Regions from separate parts of the Marinomonas profundi genome, predicted to be linked through region 3. Evidence: predicted binding sites of a transcription regulator. Region 3 holds the regulator's gene; each other region holds the start of a gene.
The links. The regulator PhoB, encoded in region 3, activates phosphate uptake and scavenging genes when phosphate is short. The targets are predictions, from matches to a motif close to TGTCATANNNNTGTCANA.
Positions count from the first base shown of each region.

Region 1: J8N69_RS10320 (UDP-2,3-diacylglucosamine diphosphatase) is a predicted target of PhoB. The motif match lies at 4,715-4,732, and genes of this name have one in related genera.
Region 2: phnD (phosphate/phosphite/phosphonate ABC transporter substrate-binding protein) is a predicted target of PhoB. The motif match lies at 2,028-2,045, and genes of this name have one in related genera.

Region 1 is NZ_CP073013.1:2,199,262-2,205,758, forward strand. It holds gene siaC (biofilm regulation phosphoprotein SiaC) at 1-241, shown strand, start outside; gene J8N69_RS10305 (diguanylate cyclase) at 242-1,099, shown strand; gene J8N69_RS10310 (DUF294 nucleotidyltransferase-like domain-containing protein) at 1,205-3,070, shown strand; gene J8N69_RS10315 (3'-5' exonuclease) at 3,086-3,733, shown strand; gene J8N69_RS10320 (UDP-2,3-diacylglucosamine diphosphatase) at 3,828-4,661, opposite strand; gene J8N69_RS10325 (GGDEF domain-containing protein) at 4,764-6,497, opposite strand, start outside.
Region 2 is NZ_CP073013.1:1,419,005-1,425,501, reverse strand. It holds gene phnE (phosphonate ABC transporter, permease protein PhnE) at 1-95, opposite strand, end outside; gene phnC (phosphonate ABC transporter ATP-binding protein) at 92-922, opposite strand; gene phnD (phosphate/phosphite/phosphonate ABC transporter substrate-binding protein) at 990-1,955, opposite strand; gene J8N69_RS06690 (DMT family transporter) at 2,155-3,072, opposite strand; gene J8N69_RS06685 (LysR substrate-binding domain-containing protein) at 3,180-4,025, shown strand; gene J8N69_RS06680 (ubiquinone biosynthesis accessory factor UbiJ) at 4,095-4,718, opposite strand; gene J8N69_RS06675 (gamma-butyrobetaine hydroxylase-like domain-containing protein) at 4,758-5,141, opposite strand; gene hslU (ATP-dependent protease ATPase subunit HslU) at 5,221-6,497, opposite strand, start outside.
Region 3 is NZ_CP073013.1:1,622,082-1,628,578, reverse strand. It holds gene J8N69_RS07650 (peptide ABC transporter substrate-binding protein) at 1-661, opposite strand, end outside; gene cysZ (sulfate transporter CysZ) at 1,030-1,809, shown strand; gene J8N69_RS07640 (response regulator) at 1,809-2,654, shown strand; gene phoR (phosphate regulon sensor histidine kinase PhoR) at 2,816-4,144, opposite strand; gene phoB (phosphate regulon transcriptional regulator PhoB) at 4,141-4,836, opposite strand; gene ubiA (4-hydroxybenzoate octaprenyltransferase) at 4,921-5,775, opposite strand; gene J8N69_RS07620 (chorismate--pyruvate lyase family protein) at 5,772-6,332, opposite strand; gene J8N69_RS07615 (HDOD domain-containing protein) at 6,339-6,497, opposite strand, start outside.

The sequences.
Region 1 (6,497 bases), 580 kb from region 3:
GGTAGCACGTTATCTTGAAGAGTCGTCTGAACCACTGACGCTAGAATTGGCGTTGTTATACCTTAATACCAGCAGTATTAAAGTGATGATGGATATGTTTGATGAAATGGAAGAGCGCTTTCAAACAGGCCGCCAAGTGGCGGTAAATTGGTACTTCGATGAAGAAAATGAGCGAGTGGCGGAACTTGCAGAAGAGTTCAAAGAAGATTGTACTTTTCCTTTTAATATCATAGGCAAATAAATGACGACTGACTTCACTGAACTTGAAAAAACCATTCAGGATATTTTGGCCAAACCAGAGTATCAAGATCACCCTGCTAGTGTCGCGCTGAGTAAGCTGTGGGCGGTCAATCAAGACCAGTGGAATCGCATGGATCGTTTAACCCGGCTATCCGATTCGTACCAAGATATGATGCTCCAGCGAGAAAAAAGCCTCAGTGAGCGGTTTGATAAACACCTGCGTCAATTGGAAAAAATGACGCGAATATCAGATCGTTATCAGCGCAGTTTAAGACAGCTGAATATTGAGTTAGAGAAAACCTCATTGATTGATCCATTGACGGAGCTGCCCAATCGACGAATGATGATGAGGCGTTTGTCCCAAGCCTTTGACTATCAGCAAGAGGAAGATCAGCAAGAGGAAGATCAGCAACAAGAAGACTCGCAAGACCGTCCACAAGGGCAAGCGGAAAACCATCCAGTTGAGCATTTGGCTGTCGCCATGGTGGATGTTGATTACTTTAAGAAAGTAAACGATGAGTTTGGTCATCAAGTGGGTGATGATGTGTTAATCGCCATTGGCAAGCTGATGGAAAAAGAGATTGAGGGTCATGGCGTGATTGGGCGCTGGGGCGGCGAAGAATTTTTGGTCATATTGCCCGGTTACAAGATCGCCGACGCGGCCATTGTGATGGAAGCGCTGCGCTCCAACGTTAATGCTTACTCTTTTCAAGTCGACGAAAAAACCGTGTCAACCAGCGTTAGTATTGGCCTTGCGGGTTACCAAGATAAGGATTCGATGGACTCGCTCCTTTCAAAAGCAGACAACGCTTTGTACCTTGCCAAATCAAAGGGTCGAAACAGCGTGGTCATTGGATAAAGACAAGGATCTATTGGTTTACCTAGACATTGGTCTAAGAAGGGTTTTGTTGTCTAGGATAAAAGCGCACACTCTTTTATCCGTCGATAAAATGAGAATAATAAGATGGCCGCGATCGACATCCCCGAAGTTCATAAATTTATTGAAACCATTCCGCCTTTTTCAAGCTTGAATTTGCTAGAGCGTAAGCAAGTGCTAACCGGCGTGTCCATGTTGTACGTGCGACAAGGGCAAACCTTAGTGCTAACGGGGGAGGCGGCTACGGTGCATTTAATTCGCCGTGGCGCGTGTGAAATCCGTACGCCAAAAGGTGGGCTGGTGGATCAAATCGCCGATGGCGAGTGCTTTGGCGTGTCCAGTGTGATGGCGCAAAATCCCGATGGTTTACAAGTGGTGGCGATGGAAGACAGTTTGGTCTATCGCTTCAACAAAACGCATTTTATGCAGACGCTGGAAAAGAGCGAAGCCTTTGGGCTCTTTTTTGAATATACACAGCATAATCGCTTGCGCAAATTATCTCGCCGTCAAAGCAACGAATTGGCCTCTCCCGCCTTACAATTATCGACACCTGTCGCACACATTATGACGCGTCAGTTGATTTTGGCGTCCCCAGAAGAAACCGTGCAAACCATCGCCATGCGCATGACCGAAGCCCGAGTCAGTTCGATTCTGGTGGTGGAAGCGGAGCGTTTGCTGGGCATTGTGACCGATCGAGATTTGCGTTCTCGCATCTTGGCGCTTGGCGGTTCGGCTGACACATTAATAAAAGACATGATGACCCTCGATCCGGTTAGCTTGCCGCCAGACTCTTTGGTGATGCAGGCGCAAACCTTAATGAGTGAAAGCAATATTCACCATTTGCCGATTGTTGACGAGGATAAAAAAGCCGTTGGCATGCTAACCGCCGCGGATTTACTGCGTCACCAAGAGTTGAGCCCACTTTTACTGATCAATCAAATTCATCGCCAGCAATCCATCGACAGCCTCGCCAATGTTTGCAAGCAATGGCCAACCTTGATTATTAATTTGATTGTCACCGATATGAAACCAGTCGATGTTGGTAAAGTATTGGCGACGGTCAGCGATAACTTAACGCGACGGGTGATTGAGCTGGCGTTGGATAAACTTGGCCCTGCGCCGATGGCATTTCAGTTTTTGGTGTTTGGCTCACAGGCGCGCCGCGATCAGTCACTCGGCAGTGACCAAGATAACGGTTTGATGCTGGAGCGTGAACCGACCACAGCAGAAAGTCAGTACTTTGCTGAATTGTCTGAGTTTATCTGCCAAGGGCTCGCCCTTTGTGGCATTCGCCTTTGCCCCGGTAATATCATGGCGAGCAATCCTGAATGGCGCAGAACTCAGGCAGGTTGGCAACAAGCGTTTTCCACCTGGATCAAAAGCAGTGCGCCAAGTGCCTTGCTTCATGCCAGCATCTTTTTTGATATTCGCTGTGTGTATGGAAGCGAAGCGCCAGTCCTTGCGTTGATTGCCGCCATGCAACGAGAAGTGAACAAAAACAGCGTCTTCCTTGCCACGTTAACCCGCGCCGCACTGGCGACTAAGCCACCATTGGGCTTTTTTCGGCATTTTTTACTGGAATCGTCTGGGGAACATAAACATCAGTTGGATTTAAAACACCAAGGTTTGGCGTTAATCAATGATCTGGCGCGCTTGTATGGTTTGTCTTGTCAGACTTATCGGGTGGCGACATTGGACCGAATCGAGCAAGCGATCCGCGAAAAGCTGATTAGCGTAGACACCGCGCGTAACCTAATCGACGCGTGGGACAAATTAAACGGCTTGCGCTTAGAAGCGCAACGTCGACACTGGCAAGCGACAGGTAAAGCCAGCGCCTATCTCGACCCTAAAGATTTAAGCTCCTTAGAACGCAAACACCTGAAAACCACCTTTAGCATTATTAGCGACGTGCAAGACGTGGCGCAACAGCGCTTTTTAAGAGGATACAGCTAGATGCTGGCGGATTGTTTGCAAAAACTTAAAGCTTGGCAGCGCTTTCGACAGTCGACAAAACGAGCCTGGAGTGAGTGGGAGTATTTGGTGCTCGATATTGAAACTTCTGGGCTGGATGCGAAACAAGACCGTATTGTTAGCGTGGGGTGGGTTTGTATCCGAAACGGCACGATTGAATTAGACAGCGCCCGCCATATCGTATTGGACAGCGCCAAAATAGGCGACAGTGTCGGCATCCACATGATTACCGATTCAGACGTGCAACAACAGGGCAAACGCCAAGAAAGCGTCCTACGTTACCTACGGCACTTGCTGCGCGAGCGTATTTTGGTCATGCACCACGCGCCAATGGAACTGGGGTTTTTAAAACAAGCGTGGCAAGCCGAAGCGCTGCCTACGTTTTCCGTGAGTTGGCTGGATACCTTAGCCATCGAAAGAACCAAAGCCCACCGATCACAACAACCAATCCAAGAGGGCGGCTTTCGCCTTGGCGCCTGCCGAGAACGCTACGGCTTACCAGAATACCAAGGCCACGACGCCCTTACCGACGCCCTAGCCACCGCCGAACTACTCCTCGCGCAAATCGCCTACCAAGGCCACGACTGCCGACTACAGGACCTAAACCAAATGGGCGGTGGACGAGTGAAGTTCACGACGCGTTAATTGTGCTTCATACCTCATTTCCGTGAAGACGGTTGCCGCAAAAGGTTTTGTAGGCCTGATTACAGTCGTGCCTCCCTCATCAGGCCTACAAAACCTATCCAACCTTCGCTGAATACCTTTTGCGACAGCCTCTAGAAGGAATCGGCGATAATCCCCAGTGTTCTTCTTTGGGTTCGGTGGCTAAGAGGGTTGGGTTTTCTGACCAGTGTATTAGGCTCATTTCTCCGCTTGCTGATTCAGTCAGTGCTGTGCAGTGTTCAACCCAGTCGCCGTCGTTGCAGTACAGAATGTCGTCTTTGATGCGAAACGAGGCAAAGTGAATGTGCCCACAAATATAGCCGTCGACTTTTTGATTTTTGGCGGATTTGAGCGCGGCGGTTTCAAAGCGTTCGATAAATTCTTTGGCCTTGCTGATATGGCTTTTTAAGTAGCCCGCGAGGGACCAATAAGGCAGCCCCACCAAACGCCTTATACTATTGATCCATTGATTCAACGACAACATGAGTCCGTGGGCTTTGTCGCCAATGGCGAGCATGAGTGGGCTGATTTTTACCATTTGGTCGAATTCGTCGCCGTGGCTGACGTGAAAAGTGCGGCCATTGGCGGTTTTGTGGCGAGCATTGAGTTTTATGTCGATGCCAGAAAGGGTTTGCCCCGCAAATTGACGGAAAAACGCATCGTGGTTGCCGGGAATATAAATGACTTTGGTGCCGGATTTTGCCATGGCGAGAATACGTTCGACGACTTGGTGATGAGCCTCGATAAAATACGCCCGGTGGCGCATTTCTTGTAAATCGATAATGTCACCGACTAAATACAGGGTGTCTGTTGTGATCGATTGTAAAAAATCGAGTAAGTGGGCCGCTTGGCACGCTTTGGTTCCCAGATGGACATCTGAAATAAACACAGAGCGGAATTTTGTCTGCATAAACACCTCCTATTGTTGCCTGTCTTAAGAGTAAAGAGGGTTTATGACAGATGTGTGAGGCCTTTGTGACAAGTTAACTTGAAAAAACCGGATTACAGCGTATTAGGCGGAATGGTGGGGGCGAGTGTGTAGTTTGTCGATATCGACAGGGGGATGCGTTGGCTGAAAATACACAATATTGCCGCCTTGTTGTTTGGCCGAATTTTTGGCGTGGGCGGCCATTTCTGCAACTTGGTGATGGTTGTTGGATTGCTCTGGATCTGGGTGCACGACGCCAATGGCTAGGCTGAGTATTGGGTGAAAACGCATTTCGCCGTGACGGCTTTTTGTCCATACGCCGCCTTCTGCTAGGGTGTCATCACTGTAGAATGCTCGTATTTTTTGGGCGAATGTCTGCAGAATCATGTCACATTGATGTTGCCAATCTGGGCTACCGAAAATCACCACAAAATCGTCGCCCCCAATGTGACCGATAAAGTTATTGTCCGGAGCGACCCATTCTTTGATCAAGGCACCAACGAGTTGAATGACGGCGTCACCTTTTGAATAGCCGAAAAAATCATTGAAAGGTTTGAAGTCATTGAGATCAAAGTACGCCACGTAAAAATCTTCTTTGGCTAATAGGCGTCGGCTTACTTCCCAATGTATTGGGACATTGCCTGGCAATAGCGTGAGGGGATTTGAGTAGGTGGCGTTTTGTATTTTTAGTTCGGTGATGCGCTTTAATAAGTCTCTAAGATGGCCGGTGCCAATAAATTTACCTTCTCTAACGATGATGATTTCGTTGTTTATCGTATCGGATTCTTGGTCTGTCATTAATGTCGAGACATTGGACAGCCCGACGTTGCTTTCGACAATAAGTACATCATCGCTCAGTAGGTTGATGACGGGTTTGTGTTCGTATAATGCGCGACCGTAAGGCGTGGAAAACAGTTCATGTAACTGATTGCGCCGTACCACTCCCAATGGCTCGCCATGGGGGTTGAGTATGGGAATGGCGATGAGGTCGGGTTGTTTTCTAAAATATTGCGCCGCGTCTTCGAGTAAGTCGTTTTCGAGCAAACTGGGGGTTGGGCGGCACAGGGTTTGTACGGTTTCAGAGTGGTCTATTTGAAACTGCGAGCGCCTTTTGGCTTGTTTCACTAAATATGGATGGGTTGAAAATGCCGGGTGTTCTGTCGGGCGCCCTAGAAAATACCCTTGTCCGAGTGTGACGCCGATGGCAATTAATTGGTCGAGTTCTTGTTGCGTTTCGATGCCTTCGGCGATGAGTGTGCAGTTCAGTCGTTGGGCAATGGTGACAATAGAGCGAACAAACTCGCGTTTAATTTCATCTTTGTCGACGCCGGTAATAAAGTGCTTATCTATTTTGACAATGTCTGGTTGTAGTTCAGACCACAGTTGTAACCCTGAATATCCAACACCTAAGTCATCGATGGCGACTTGAAAGCCCATTTTTCGATAATGCTCCACACTGTTTCGGGATAAGCCGTTGTGGTCATAAGGGTGTTGTTCGGATAGCTCAATGACGATGTCTTTTTGATCCAGTCCAAGCTCTTTTAAGATGGCAAGTGTCATGCCTGATTGGTGGTCTGGGGACGCCAATAACGAAGCGCTGACGTTAAGAAAAAGTCGGCCTTTTAATGACAGTTTGGCGAATTTAGACAGGGCTTTTTCACGGCAGAGAAGTTCTAATTTGTGCAGTTTTTCTTCTTTTTGCGCCAGCGTAAACAGTGGGTCTGGGGAGAAGAGGGGAGAGTTCATTGGACCGCGAGACAATGCTTCGTGCCCATATATTTCACCGTTGTTGAGGTTATAAATGGGTTGAAAATACGG
Region 2 (6,497 bases), 200 kb from region 3:
AGCAATAGAGCATAGCGATAGCGACGGTCACGAATTAATGGCAACGGCTTCCACTGGCCTTGTCGAGCCAGATGGATACGATCATCTGTCTTCATACCAAGGCTGCCTTGCTGCTCATCATCATAGGTTTAGAGGAATGGACGGGCGCTTCCTTCTCATCGTCGTTATCGGTCTGAGGGTTCCAATCTTCTTCACCATAAATCAGCGTCAGCATGTCGGTGTCTAAGGCGTCTGGTTGACCATCAAACACCACTTGGCCTGACTTTAGGCCAATGATTCGATCAGCAAATTGCTGGGCTAACGAAACATCATGAATGTTAATAATGGCGGACAATTGACGTTCTGCGCACAGCTCTTTGATCAAACGCATAATCTGACGAGAGGTTTTAGGGTCTAGGCTCGCGGTGGGTTCGTCGACAAGCAGAATCTGTGGGTTTTGTAACAAGGCACGAGCAATACCGACGCGTTGGCGTTGTCCGCCCGATAGTTCATCAGCCCGTTTGTCGATAAAAGACTCTAAACCCACCCGTTCAAGTAGGCGGAAGGCTTCTGTGATGACGTCCTGAGGGTAACGACGTAGAAAGCTGCGCCAAAACCCGCTGTAGCCTAAATAGCCAGATAAGACGTTTTCCATCACGGATAAACGATCTATCAGGGCGTAATCTTGGAAAATCATCCCCATGCGACGTCTTGCGGCGCGCAGCTGACCACTATTGAGCTGTGTAATGGGCGTGTCAGCTAAGAAAATTTTTCCTTGTGTCGGTTCGACCAATCGGTTGACACAACGAATAAGGGTACTTTTTCCTGCGCCAGAAGGGCCAATCAGGGCCACGACTTGGCCTTTGGGTAGGGTGATGTTGACGTCCGTTAGGGCTTTATCACCGCTATTGTAAGATTTACTAAGGGATTCGATGGTTAACATTTTCACTCCACAGACTAAAAAACACCCCCTCCTTAGAGGGGTTAAAAAGCCCGTTTAACGGTCTGAATTAATTGCAGTTGTAGGAAACATTCAGTGCGTTATCGATTGTACGCACCACATCCCAATGTTTTTTGTAGGTAATCGGAATGAATTGCGCTTCGCCAGAGTTTTTGAATTCGGCTTCTAATGGCGAACCTGCCCACTGGTAACTAAAAAAAGCGTCTTGTATCTTGGCGGCCAATTCTGGTTTTAGGTTGTACACATAGCCATAACCTGTGGTTGGAAAGGTTTGTGACTTATAAATCGTGGTGAAATCGGTGGTGGAAACAACGTCTCTTGATACCATGCGTTGTAGGACGGAATTGGCAATGGCGGCCGCATCGTAGTCATTGTTTACCACGCCTAAAATGGAGTTATCATGGCTACCAGAGAAGGATGGTGTGAAGTCTTGGTCGGCTTGCAAGTTAAATTCTGCGGCCAATAACGCCGATGGCGCTTTGAAGCCTGAGTTAGACGTTGGTGCGGTAAAGGCAAGGTTGCGTCCCTTGATGTCGTCTATTTTGCTGATGCCAGAATCTGGGCGTGTGATGATTTCCATTTCGTAACCAAAGCTGCCATCTTTCCCTGCCATCATGGTGAAAGGCACAAATCCGGTGCAGTTGACGGCAACAGGCGTCGAACCAGTATTAAAACCAGCCACATGAAGACGTCCAGCACGCATGGCTTCTAACTGTGCTGCGTTGGATTGTACTGGGAAAAACTGCACCCGCTTACCGGTGACTTTTTCCATATGCTTCAAGAAATCATCCCAAACCTGAGCGTAAACCGCAGGATCTTCTACCGGCGTATAAGCAAACACCAAGGTATCTGGGTCAATCCACTTTTTCACATCGCTTGGCGCATCGGCCGTCAGATCGCCATTGTTATCGGTAAAGCGAGAAGCCAAATCGCTGGCTTGCAATGCTGTGCTGGTGACCGCCAAACCCAATAATAAAGGCAGCGAAGTGATCTTGATCTCGGAGATTATATTCATTGCAGCGGTATCCTTAGGATTCTAAATGTCGTTAAACAATAAGGCGCTACTGTGTCAGTTCAGCGACAATTTAATGACGTCAATATGACAGCCAAAAAGTCAGCTTTTTTAAAGTGTAAAAAACAACGACTAACGCGTTGCTAAAGCCGGTATTTAAGGTATTACTGTTTTTAGCAGCGCCATCTTACTTCTGTTGCACTCAAGTATTTTTTGCCGTCATCCAATCGCGCAGTTTTGTTAATGGCAGGTTTCCTATTAGCGTGCCGATGATGATTAGAATGAGCGCAATGATTAAGCCAAGGGTCCATTGTTCTCCAAATAAGGGAACCGCCAAGACACTGGCGAACACCGGGACAAGCGCCATGAGACCACCCATTTTTGTGGCGCCTAAAATATGTACCGCGCGTCCGTAACAGACCATTTGTACTGTGGTGGCCATGACGCCTTGGTAAAAAGCCTGTAGTCCGATCATTTCCCAAGACGCCTCGCCTAAATGATGAGGTAGAAACAGCACATACACAGGCGTAAACAATAAACTTGTCACGGCAATGATGCCTAAGGTTGCTTGCCAAGGGGCAAATTTCCAACGCCGTAACAAGACAGTGAACATCCCCCAAAACACACAGGCTAATACAAAGCTTAAATCGCCTTGCCAGTAAGATGCACTAGAAAGCAAGGTTTCAATCAACAGTGCCAAAATGCCTAAGCTGCTGATTAAAATGCCAATCCAAGAGGCTGCTGTGTGGCGTTCGTTTGCTAAGAAATACGCGAAGACTGCGATCATAATGGGCATTAAACCCGGTAATAATAGAGCGGCGTGTGTCGCTGGTGCGTGCTGAAAACCATTGAAAACAGACAGCGCGTAAGCCAAACCACCAATACTGCCTAAGGCAAACATACGCCATTGCAAGATGGTTTTGCGGTGCTGCCAAATGAAGGGTGAAAACAGTACAAAGGCGGTTCCAAAGCGCACCATCATCATGTCGGGCAGCGCTAAAGCGGCCAAGGCTCCGGCTTTAGACACCAAAATAAACCCTGTCCAAATGGCAACGGCGGCTAAGGCATAACCCAAACCTGCCAAGGGCAAAGAAGATGCTTTAATACTCGATTGAGTCATTTTTAGCGCCTTTTACTTTAATTTTTTACAGTATAGGATCATCTTTATTTCATTAATAATGAATAATAAAGAACAACTCATTCATAAAATATGAAGGTTTTTTGCTGGTGGATATTTCAGATCTGGTTGTTTTCAAGGCCGTGGTTGAGTACAAAGGCGTTACCCGAGCGGCGCAGGCCTTGCATCGAGTGCCATCTAATGTCACCGCGCGAATAAAAAAGCTCGAAAGCGAATTAAGCGTCGATCTATTTCTTAGAGAAAACAACCGTTTGTCGGTGACTTCGGCCGGTCTGCGATTAATGGATTACACCGATAAAATTCTGCAATTACAAAAAAGCGCCATTGCCGAGTTAACTCACGCAGAACCCGCTGGATTACTGCGTTTAGGTTCAATGGAAAGCAGTGCGGCGTCGCGTTTACCAAGTTTGCTGGCGCGCTATCACCGTACTTATCCCGCTGTGCAAATTGAATTAATGACCGCGGCTTCTATGTTATTGATTAACCGTGTGATTGACGGAGAACTCGACATTGCCATGGCATCCGATCCACCCGATGACCCACGAATATCGACGACACATTGCTTTGACGAGGAGTTGGTTTTGATCCTACCAGCGGCATGGGCTGAATTGGAGGAGCTGCCAGAGGCTCTCACCATGGTCGGTTACAGCAAGGGCTGTTCTTATCGACATCGATTAGAAACATGGCTAAAACGTCAAGGTCGAGTCTGTGAAAAAGTGATCGAAATTCCTAGCCATTACACCATGATAGGTTGTGTTATCGCGGGTATGGGCATTGGTATGGTGCCGCGTTCGCTGCTGTCATTGCATAAAACAGATGGGTTGGCATTTCGAGCCATAGATTATGATATTGCTCACGCACCCACGTATTTGATCTCGCGAAAAGACAACCCATCCAGCGCGATTAATGCGTTTATAGAAAGTACGTTGGGGTGATTTGTTTGTGGCGTTTGACGTAAAAATGCGCCGTAATCGGCGTTTCAATAATCCTTCACAAGGGCTTTATTAGCGGGTGTTTTTGACCAGTAAGTTTAGTCTGGCTTCGGCTCGGTCAATCAAGGTGCCAAGGCGTTCTACATTATCGACGAAGTGCTCAAATTCAATTTTGCTGGGCAGCAGCTGACTGTCGGTTTGGAGGTGGTGAACCAGCTGCATTCTAGTGTTGGTGGCGAACTCTTTGCTCCATGACCATTGCGCGCGCAGCAAGCGAGCCAAGGCCGCTGCGGGTAAATCACCAAGGTGATCGGCGAGTAAACCTTCCCAATCGAATTCAAAGTTTTCCATCACTTTATGCAATGTCATTAGGGCTTGAGCATTGCCTTGAATGCGTAAGTCGCCATCGAAGAAACCGTCGCCATCGAGTAGTTTTCGGTAAGCCGCACTGGGCCCTTGAACCAGGGTATCGAGTCGCGGGTCTAACTCGATGTCGTCTAGGCTTGCTGGACGATTTAGCATCACGCCTTGTTCGAGAATGTGTATCTGTAAAATAAAGGAGAAGTCTTCCACATAGAGGAAGACTTGTTGTCCTGCTAATTTGCAGAGGCGATCTTGGGAAGGGGAGTCTTGTTTAAGGGCGAGGTTGATGGCGTTTTCAATAGCGCTGAGTGCCGATAAACTGAGTGAGCCCATAAAAAATCTTCCCGATGGTTGCTTGAATGTGGTTAAAGCTTAAAGCTGGTGGATTTGAATGACGGAAGTGTCCCGTGTCTGGCCTTCTTTTTCAAGACGATCGAGATACATTTGCCAGAGTTCATCGTGATTTTTGCCAATATTGTAGAGATATTCCCAAGTATAGAGGCCTGTGTCGTGACCATCATCGAAGGATATCTTGAGCGCATAATTGCCCGCCCCTTCGACATTGTTGATGGCAACGTTTTTTTTACCGAACTGTAGAATCGGCATTTGCAGGCCATGGCCACGCACTTCTGCCGACGGCGAGTGGATGCGCAAGTATTCTGCGCTGAGGCGGAATGTTTGGCCATCCGCAAACGTTAGCGCCAATTCACGAGATTGCTTGTGGTAGTGTATTTTTATTGGCGCTGGTGTGGTCATGCTGTTTCCTATAGAGCCCCTTTAAGGCAGGGGCTCTTTTGTAAGAAAGATTGGGTGTTGGTAAGAAGGATGGGGCAAATTACAAAATGTATTTGCTCAAGTCTTCGTTTTCGGCGATTTCCCCAAGTTGTTCATCCACGTACGCCGCCGTAATGTCGACGGTTTGTTCGTCGGGCATATCACTGGCGGAATAAGACACCTCTTCTAATAAGCGCTCTAGCACAGTGTGTAAACGGCGTGCGCCGATGTTTTCGGTACGCTCGTTGACTTGGAAAGCGATCTCGGCAATGCGCTGAATGCCTTCTTCGGTGAAGTTCAAGTTGATGTGTTCGGTTTTTGCCAAGGCCACATACTGTTTGGTCAAAGACGCGCTGGGTTCAACCAGAATGCGTTTGAAGTCATCCACTGTCAGCGCATCCAGCTCCACGCGAATGGGCAAGCGGCCTTGAAGTTCAGGAATCAAGTCTGATGGTTTGGACAAGTGAAACGCACCTGACGCAATAAAGAGAATGTGATCGGTTTTGATCATGCCGTATTTGGTGCTGACGGTACAGCCTTCGACCAAAGGCAATAAGTCACGCTGCACGCCTTCGCGGGACACTTCGCCACCAGAGCGTTCTGAGCTTTTTGCGACTTTATCGATTTCATCTAAAAACACAATGCCGTTTTGCTCAACCGCTTCAACGGCGCGGGCTTTGAGTTCTTCTTCATTGACTAGCTTAACGGCTTCTTCGTCACGCACTTGGCGCAATGCTTCTTTGACTTTCATTTTACGCTTTTTGGTTTTTTGTGAACCAAAGCTAGAAAACATATTTTGCAGCTGGCTGGTCATTTCTTCCATGCCAGGCGGTGTCATGATTTCTACGCCGATAGGCGCGTCAGACACTTCGATGTCAATTTCTTTATCGTCTAGCTGACCTTCGCGTAGTTTTTTACGGAAAGTTTGGCGTGTGCTGTTGTCTTGTAGTTCTGGATCACCGCCGCGAGCCGGTGGCAATAACACATCCAAAATGCGGTCTTCTGCCGCATCTTCGGCTTTGTGGCGCAATTTTGCGGTTTCTTGTTCACGCAACATTTTGATGGCCATTTCCACCAGATCACGAATGATCGATTCCACATCACGGCCAACATAGCCGACTTCGGTGAATTTCGTCGCTTCTATTTTGATGAAAGGCGCGTTGGATAGCTTGGCTAAACGGCGGGCAATTTCGGTTTTACCGACGCCTGTTGGCCCTATCATAAGGATGTTTTTAGGGGTGACTTCGGCCCGCATTTCCTCAGGAAGTTGCATACGACGCCAGCGATTGCGCAACGCAATGGCCACCGCACGCTTTGCTTTTTGCTGACCAATAATAT
Region 3 (6,497 bases):
CGATCCATTCGTCCATTTTATAGGCGCCGTTCGACACCATGTGTTCTGGTTTCGTCCAATCATCACCCCATTTCTCGACCACTTTTTTGGGGACGGGGAACATGGTTTGGTGCGAGGTCATTTTGACAAAGTAAGGCACAGGGCGCTCAAGGGTCACTTGGAAAGTGTAAGCGTCTAGGGCTTTTACGCCCAAGGTTGACGGCTCCGCTTCGCCAGCAATGATGCTAGTGGCGTTCACAATCGACGGGATTTCCATGAACCAAGCGTATGGCGAAGCAAGCGCCGGATCAACGGCACGGGTAAACGCGTAAACAAAGTCTTCCGCGGTTACTGGGTCGCCATTAGACCATTTGGCGTCTTTGCGTAGGTGGAAGGTGTATTGGGTGTTGTCGGCGTTTACATCAAAGCTTGTCGCAACGCCGGGTATTTGGTTGCCGTCGGCATCTTGGTTATATAACCCTTCGAACAGGTCTTTTGATCGAATCGAACCGGGCGTGCCTTCCATTTTTTGTGGGTCAAGGGTGGCGGGCTCGGCACCACCACCACGCACGAGTTCTTGTTTCGCAGCCAATTCGACCCCAGCCGGGACGTCAGCGGCGTGGGCGTGTAGAGCAAAAAGAGAGGTGGCCAGAATGGCGCTGGCGAGCAATGTTTTTTTCATTGTTATTCAGTTCCTTATGAGTGAAATTTGGTGCGTGCATTTTTTATTGTTAGGCGTGATATCTGCACTCTTGTATCCGCCTTGTGGTTTCATAGTTCATCAATTTGCCAAGGGTCACAATCGAAATTGCGTATCGGGTCATGCGTCTAGTAAATGTCAGTTTTGTCAAAACCTAATGGCAAGGGCTTGTTGCGCGCAGGCGTTGCATTCGCATAGACCGAGCGGGTCGCTACTTTGTCATTTGAAAGGCTTTGTTATTTGAAAGGCTTTGTGGAGCCGCGAAAGTCGTCATGATATTCTGTGGCGCTTACGGCGATTCTATTAAACGATTCACATTAAACGACTCACATTAAAAGGTGTTACAGACCGTGATTACTCAACCATTTAAAGCCGCAGGGGCTTTTCTGAAAGCGTTGCCTTTGGTTCTGTCAAAAGATTTAAGGGTGTTTATATTGATTCCGTTATTGGCCAACTTTGCCTTGATGGCGCTTATTTACATGCTGGCGTTTGGGTATTTCCAAGACTTATTAGGTTACGCCATGGGGTATGTGCCGGAGTGGGTGTCTTTTTTAAATTGGCTGTTTTATCTTATTTTTGGTGCCATTATTACGGTGCTTTTGTTTTATAGCTTTTCGGTGGGCGTGAATATTTTGGCGGCACCTTTTATGGCCTTTTTGGCGGAAAAAGTAGAGGAAAAAGAAACCGGTAGGGTGTTTGATGAACGTTTAACCATGGGCGTTATCATGGCGATGGTGGGGCGTAGTTTGCTGCGAGAGTGCCAAAAAATAGGTTATTTTCTGCCACGTTTTATATTACTGCTGCTGTTGTCTTTTATTCCACTTGTGAATGTGATCGCTCCTGTGTTGTTATTGTCTTTTTCTGCTTGGATGTTAGCGTTGCAGTATATGGATTACGCCTTTGATAATAACAAGGTGACATTCCATAATATGAGAATGGCATTACGCTCCAAGCCTTTGTTATGTTGGACATTTGGTGGAATGGTGATGGTCAGTTTGACTATTCCTTTTTTCAATTTATTTGTGATGCCGATCGCCGTTGTTGCGGCCACACTATTGTGGATTTCGGTATTTAGATCTGAGCAGGAGAAGGTTTCTACCTGGCTGGATCGCACTGATGGAACTTTGTGATGTCGTTAAAAATATTGGTCGTGGATGACGCCTCTTTTACCCGTGATTTGATTCGCAGAACGTTGCGTAAGCAGTTTCCTGCTTGTGTGATAGAAGATGCGGTAAATGGTCGAAAAGCACAGCAAATGATGACAAAACATCAATTTGATATGGTGTTGTGTGATTGGGAAATGCCTGAAATGACGGGTGTGGAATTGCTCAAATGGTGTCGAGAACAGCCCAAATATAAAAAAGAAAATGTGCCGTTTGTGATGATTACCAGCCGTGGCGATAAAAGCCATGTGGTGGAAGCAGTACAGGCTGGCGTGACGGATTATCTGGGCAAGCCTTTTTCCAGTGAGCAGCTTATCAATAAGGTCTTTTCGGCGGCCAAGAAACACAGCATAGAGAACAAACTGTCTTCTCAGCGGCCACGTGAGTCGAATACGCCGGGCGGTGTCAGCTCGGCGTCGTTGGATGTATTGATGGGGGCCGGAAAGTCAGCGGCTCCGGCTCAAAGCGCAAAAATCACCACGCCTGATGCGCCAGTCCCCACGGTAAAAGACGTCAAAATACCCACTATGGTGCGCTTTGAAGGCAAACAATTTCGCTGCATGATTATTCAATTCAGCAAAATGGAAGCGACCATGTTTATTAAAAGTGACGATGTGGTGCCGCAAGTACTGGGGCAAGCCGTATTGGATTTGGAGTTTGACAGCAAGGTCAACCGGCTCAACTACTATGTTCAATCAGTGGCTACGTCAGAGAAAAAACACGATTCCACCTTCTTGACCGTGATCTTGAGCCTGATTGACCAAGACAGCGAAAAAGAGACGTTTATTAGCCGGTTGTTTGATAGCTTATAAATCCCCATTATCAACCCCTCCCTAACCCTCCCCTTGAAGATAAGGGGGAGGGAATAGATCTTAATCTAACACCTTCCCTTGAAGATAAAAGTGGAGCGTCGATCTAGCTCCTCCCCCTTGCAAAGGGGGAGGCTGGGGTACACTTAATTACTTGGCGAACCTTAATTATTGTCTATAGGAGTTGGCAGCGCTGGAATCGTATCGATTCGGGTACGATTGGCGGGGAAGTAACAAGAAAAGGTACTGCCTACGCCGGGTTGGCTGCGAATGTGTAATTTGGCGTCATGGTGCAATAACACATGTTTGACGATGGCTAAGCCAAGCCCTGTGCCACCGGTTTTTGAACCTCGGCCTTTATCAACCCGAAAGAAGCGTTCTGTGAGTCTGGGGATGTATCTTGGTTCTATGCCCAATCCTGAATCTTTCACTGAAAACACGCCGTTAAACTCGCCGGATTCCCACTTTATTTGAATCGTTCCGCCATCGGGTGAATACTTAATGGCGTTGACGATCAGGTTCGAGAAGGCGCTGTATAAGTCTTTATAAGAGCCATAAATGCGCGCATCGTCAGGAATGTCTGCAGACAGTGTGTGTTTGTCTGTCAGCATAGGCGCGGTGACATTGCTGATTGCGTGCACCACATCGATCAGGTTAAACCATTGACTTTCCTCACGTTTGTCGTTGCCTTCTAAGCGCGACAGTAAGAGTAGATCTTCAATGAGTTGCTCCATTCGGTCTGATTGATCAGACATATTATCGATGCCTTTCTGCATGCTTTTTGGCAGGTTGTCTTTAAACAGGCTGAGGGTTTCTAAATAGCCTTTTATGACGGTAAGGGGGGTTTTTAGCTCATGGGAGGCGTTGGCGACAAAGTCTTTGCGCATTTGCTCTAGCAAGTGTAAGCGGGTCACGTCACGGACAAAAATCAGGTGGTCGTTTTTGTCGTACAGCGTGGTTTGAATTTCCAGATACACGCCATCTTTGGCGGGTGATTTGATAATTAATGGTTCGCCAAAGCGTTTTTGGCTGAAGTAACGGAAAAATTCTGGGTTACGCACAATATTGGTAATGGCTTGGCCACGGTCAATCGGGCGCTGTAAACCTAGAAAGTGCGCGGCGGAATTGTTCCACCATTCTAAATTGCCTTGATTGTCGGCCATGATGACGCCTTCTTTTAAGGCGGTGGTGGAGCTTTCGATGCGGGTTAGTGCTTGGCGCATGCGGCGCTTGGATTTGCGTTGTTTTTTTTGTAGCCGATAGACGGCATCAAACACTTCGCCCCAAATGCCACTGGCTTCTGGCGGTGCCGCTCGGCCAGCATAGCGTAACCAATTCTGAAATTGATACAGCTGATAAAGCTGCCAGTACAAAGAGCCTAAGACGTAGAGCAGCAAAACACCCAGTAATTGCCCGATAATCAGGCCAATGACAATGCAAGCGGCTAAACCGCTTAGCCAAGCAATAATGGTGTTTCGCCACATGGTTTTCATAAAGACCTTTTTGCTGAGAAGCGGTAGCCTGTTCCTCGTACGGTTTGTATCAAGAAATCATGGGAGCCACCGATGGCTTTGCGTAAACGACGTATATGAACGTCAACCGTGCGCTCTTCAACGTAGACATTGCCACCCCAGACTTGATCCAGTAGCTGCGCCCGTGAATAAGCACGTTCTTGGTGCGTCATCAGGAATTTGAGTAGACGGTATTCTGTCGGCCCCATGTCTAACGGGCGGCTGCCTATGGTGACGCGCTGACTAATGGGGTCGAGTAGCAAGCCTTCTATTTCTATCGGCTCGTCAACCCCTTGAGGGGTCGCTCGGCGTAGCACGGCTTTGAGTCGAGCGACCAGTTCACGCGGTGAGAAAGGTTTGGTGATGTAGTCATCCGCACCGACTTCTAAGCCTTGGATTTTATTGTCTTCTTCGCTTTTTGCGGTCAGCATGATGACCGGAATTTCGGCCGTGGTGCTGTCTTTCTTTAGGCGACGAGTCAATTCGATACCGCTACCACCGGGCATCATCCAATCGACCAAAATAAGGTCGGGCCTATGGTCCACGATGATTTCGTGGGCTTGTTGTATATTTTCGGCTTCCAAATATTCATAACCTGCCATTTCAAGTGCAATAGCAATCATTTCGCGTATGGAAGATTCGTCATCAATAATTAATACTTTTTTACCGGTCACAGGATATACCCTCATCTCAGGAACGGTTTTATTAAAGCGGTCAAATGTGACAATTCGATTACATTGTCACAACTTTGCCATATATTACATAAAATAGCTTACTGCTAAACCGATAAAGATACAGTAACCAACGCGATTGTTGTCTAAAAAGGAGCGAAAGCAGGCTTGGCGTTCACGCTCTTTTGCTTGTTTAAATTGCTGATAAAACAATCCGATACAGACGATCAGCGACACAAAATAGAGCCAATGCAGTTCCGCCAGCACACCAATCCATGTCATCAAAGACAAGGTCAGTCCTTGTAAGCAAACGATGACAAATAAGTCATATTGGCCAAATAAAATCGCCGTGGATTTGACGCCAATTTTTAAGTCGTCTGGGCGGTCTGTCATGGCGTAGTAAGTGTCGTAGGCAATGGTCCAAAAGCAATTGGCGACAAACAGCATCCACAGTTCAGGGTCTGCTAAATGGCCGCCTTGTGCACTGTATGCCATGGGGATCGCCCAAGAAAACGCTAACCCCAAAAAAAGCTGAGGCAGATGGGTATATCGTTTCATAAAGGGGTACAGTGCAGCAAGACCCAAACCAACGAACGACAGTAAAATCGTCCGCAGATCGGTAAACAGTACCAGGATAAAACTCAAAAGAGACAGTGCGGCAAACAGCATTAGGGCTTCTTTTTCCGATACTCGCCCCGCGGGCAGCGGGCGGTTTTTAGTACGATCAACAAAGCCATCGATTTTTCTATCGGCGTAGTCGTTAATGACACAACCGGCTGAACGCATGCTAAAAACGCCTATGACAAAAATTATCACCAGATGCCACTGAGGCAGGCCTTCGGCGGCTAACCATAATGCCCATAATGTCGGCCACAATAGCAGCAGAGAGCCAATAGGGCGGTTAAATCGGGTTAATTCTGCGTAATCTTTAAGTTTGTTCATAACAATCCAAACGGTGTTTTTAGTTGGTTTATTTCATCAAAAAAAGCCTCATTTACCAGTATTCCAGGGCCATATTGGTGGAACACAGAACGCCTTGCCCATAAGGCGGTGTGCTGATCGGGGAACATGCGTTTTGGTAATTGAGTGACTTCAATAGGGCTGCGAATGAGTGATCTGTGCTGGAACAAATAACCACCCAAGGGTTTGTTTTTTAAATGTTTTACCTGTCGCCAATGGCCTTGTAAAGACCTAGCGGGAATAATAGAGCGCGCATAAATGACAGCTTTACCGTCTACCTTGAGCAGCACAGTGCGGATTCTGGCGGCTTCTCTAGGGCGTAAGTTGAGGCGTTTTTTTTCTCGAGAGGTTGGCGTGCCCCAAGCGTCTTCAATCACCTCGACCGTGAGTTCTCCCAAGGATTGCAGCTTGGTCGTTAAAGAAGCGTGAGTGATCAGCCATGGCCATAACGTTTTGGGAGCCTTGGTTTTATTAACACGATGAATGGGCGCCCAGCGATAGTCAAATTGTTGGGCGGCTAGAGGATTCATGATTGTCATAAAACGTTAAGTGTTCATTTTATTGATCAAAGCGACCATTTTATGTAGCTCTGCTGACGATTGATAGACCTTTTCCCGACAGGCTTGCGCTTCTTCAAGCGTCAGCCCAATTTCTAATAACACCGAAGGGTCAATCTCCCCGTCATTGCGCAGCTGATGGGAGAG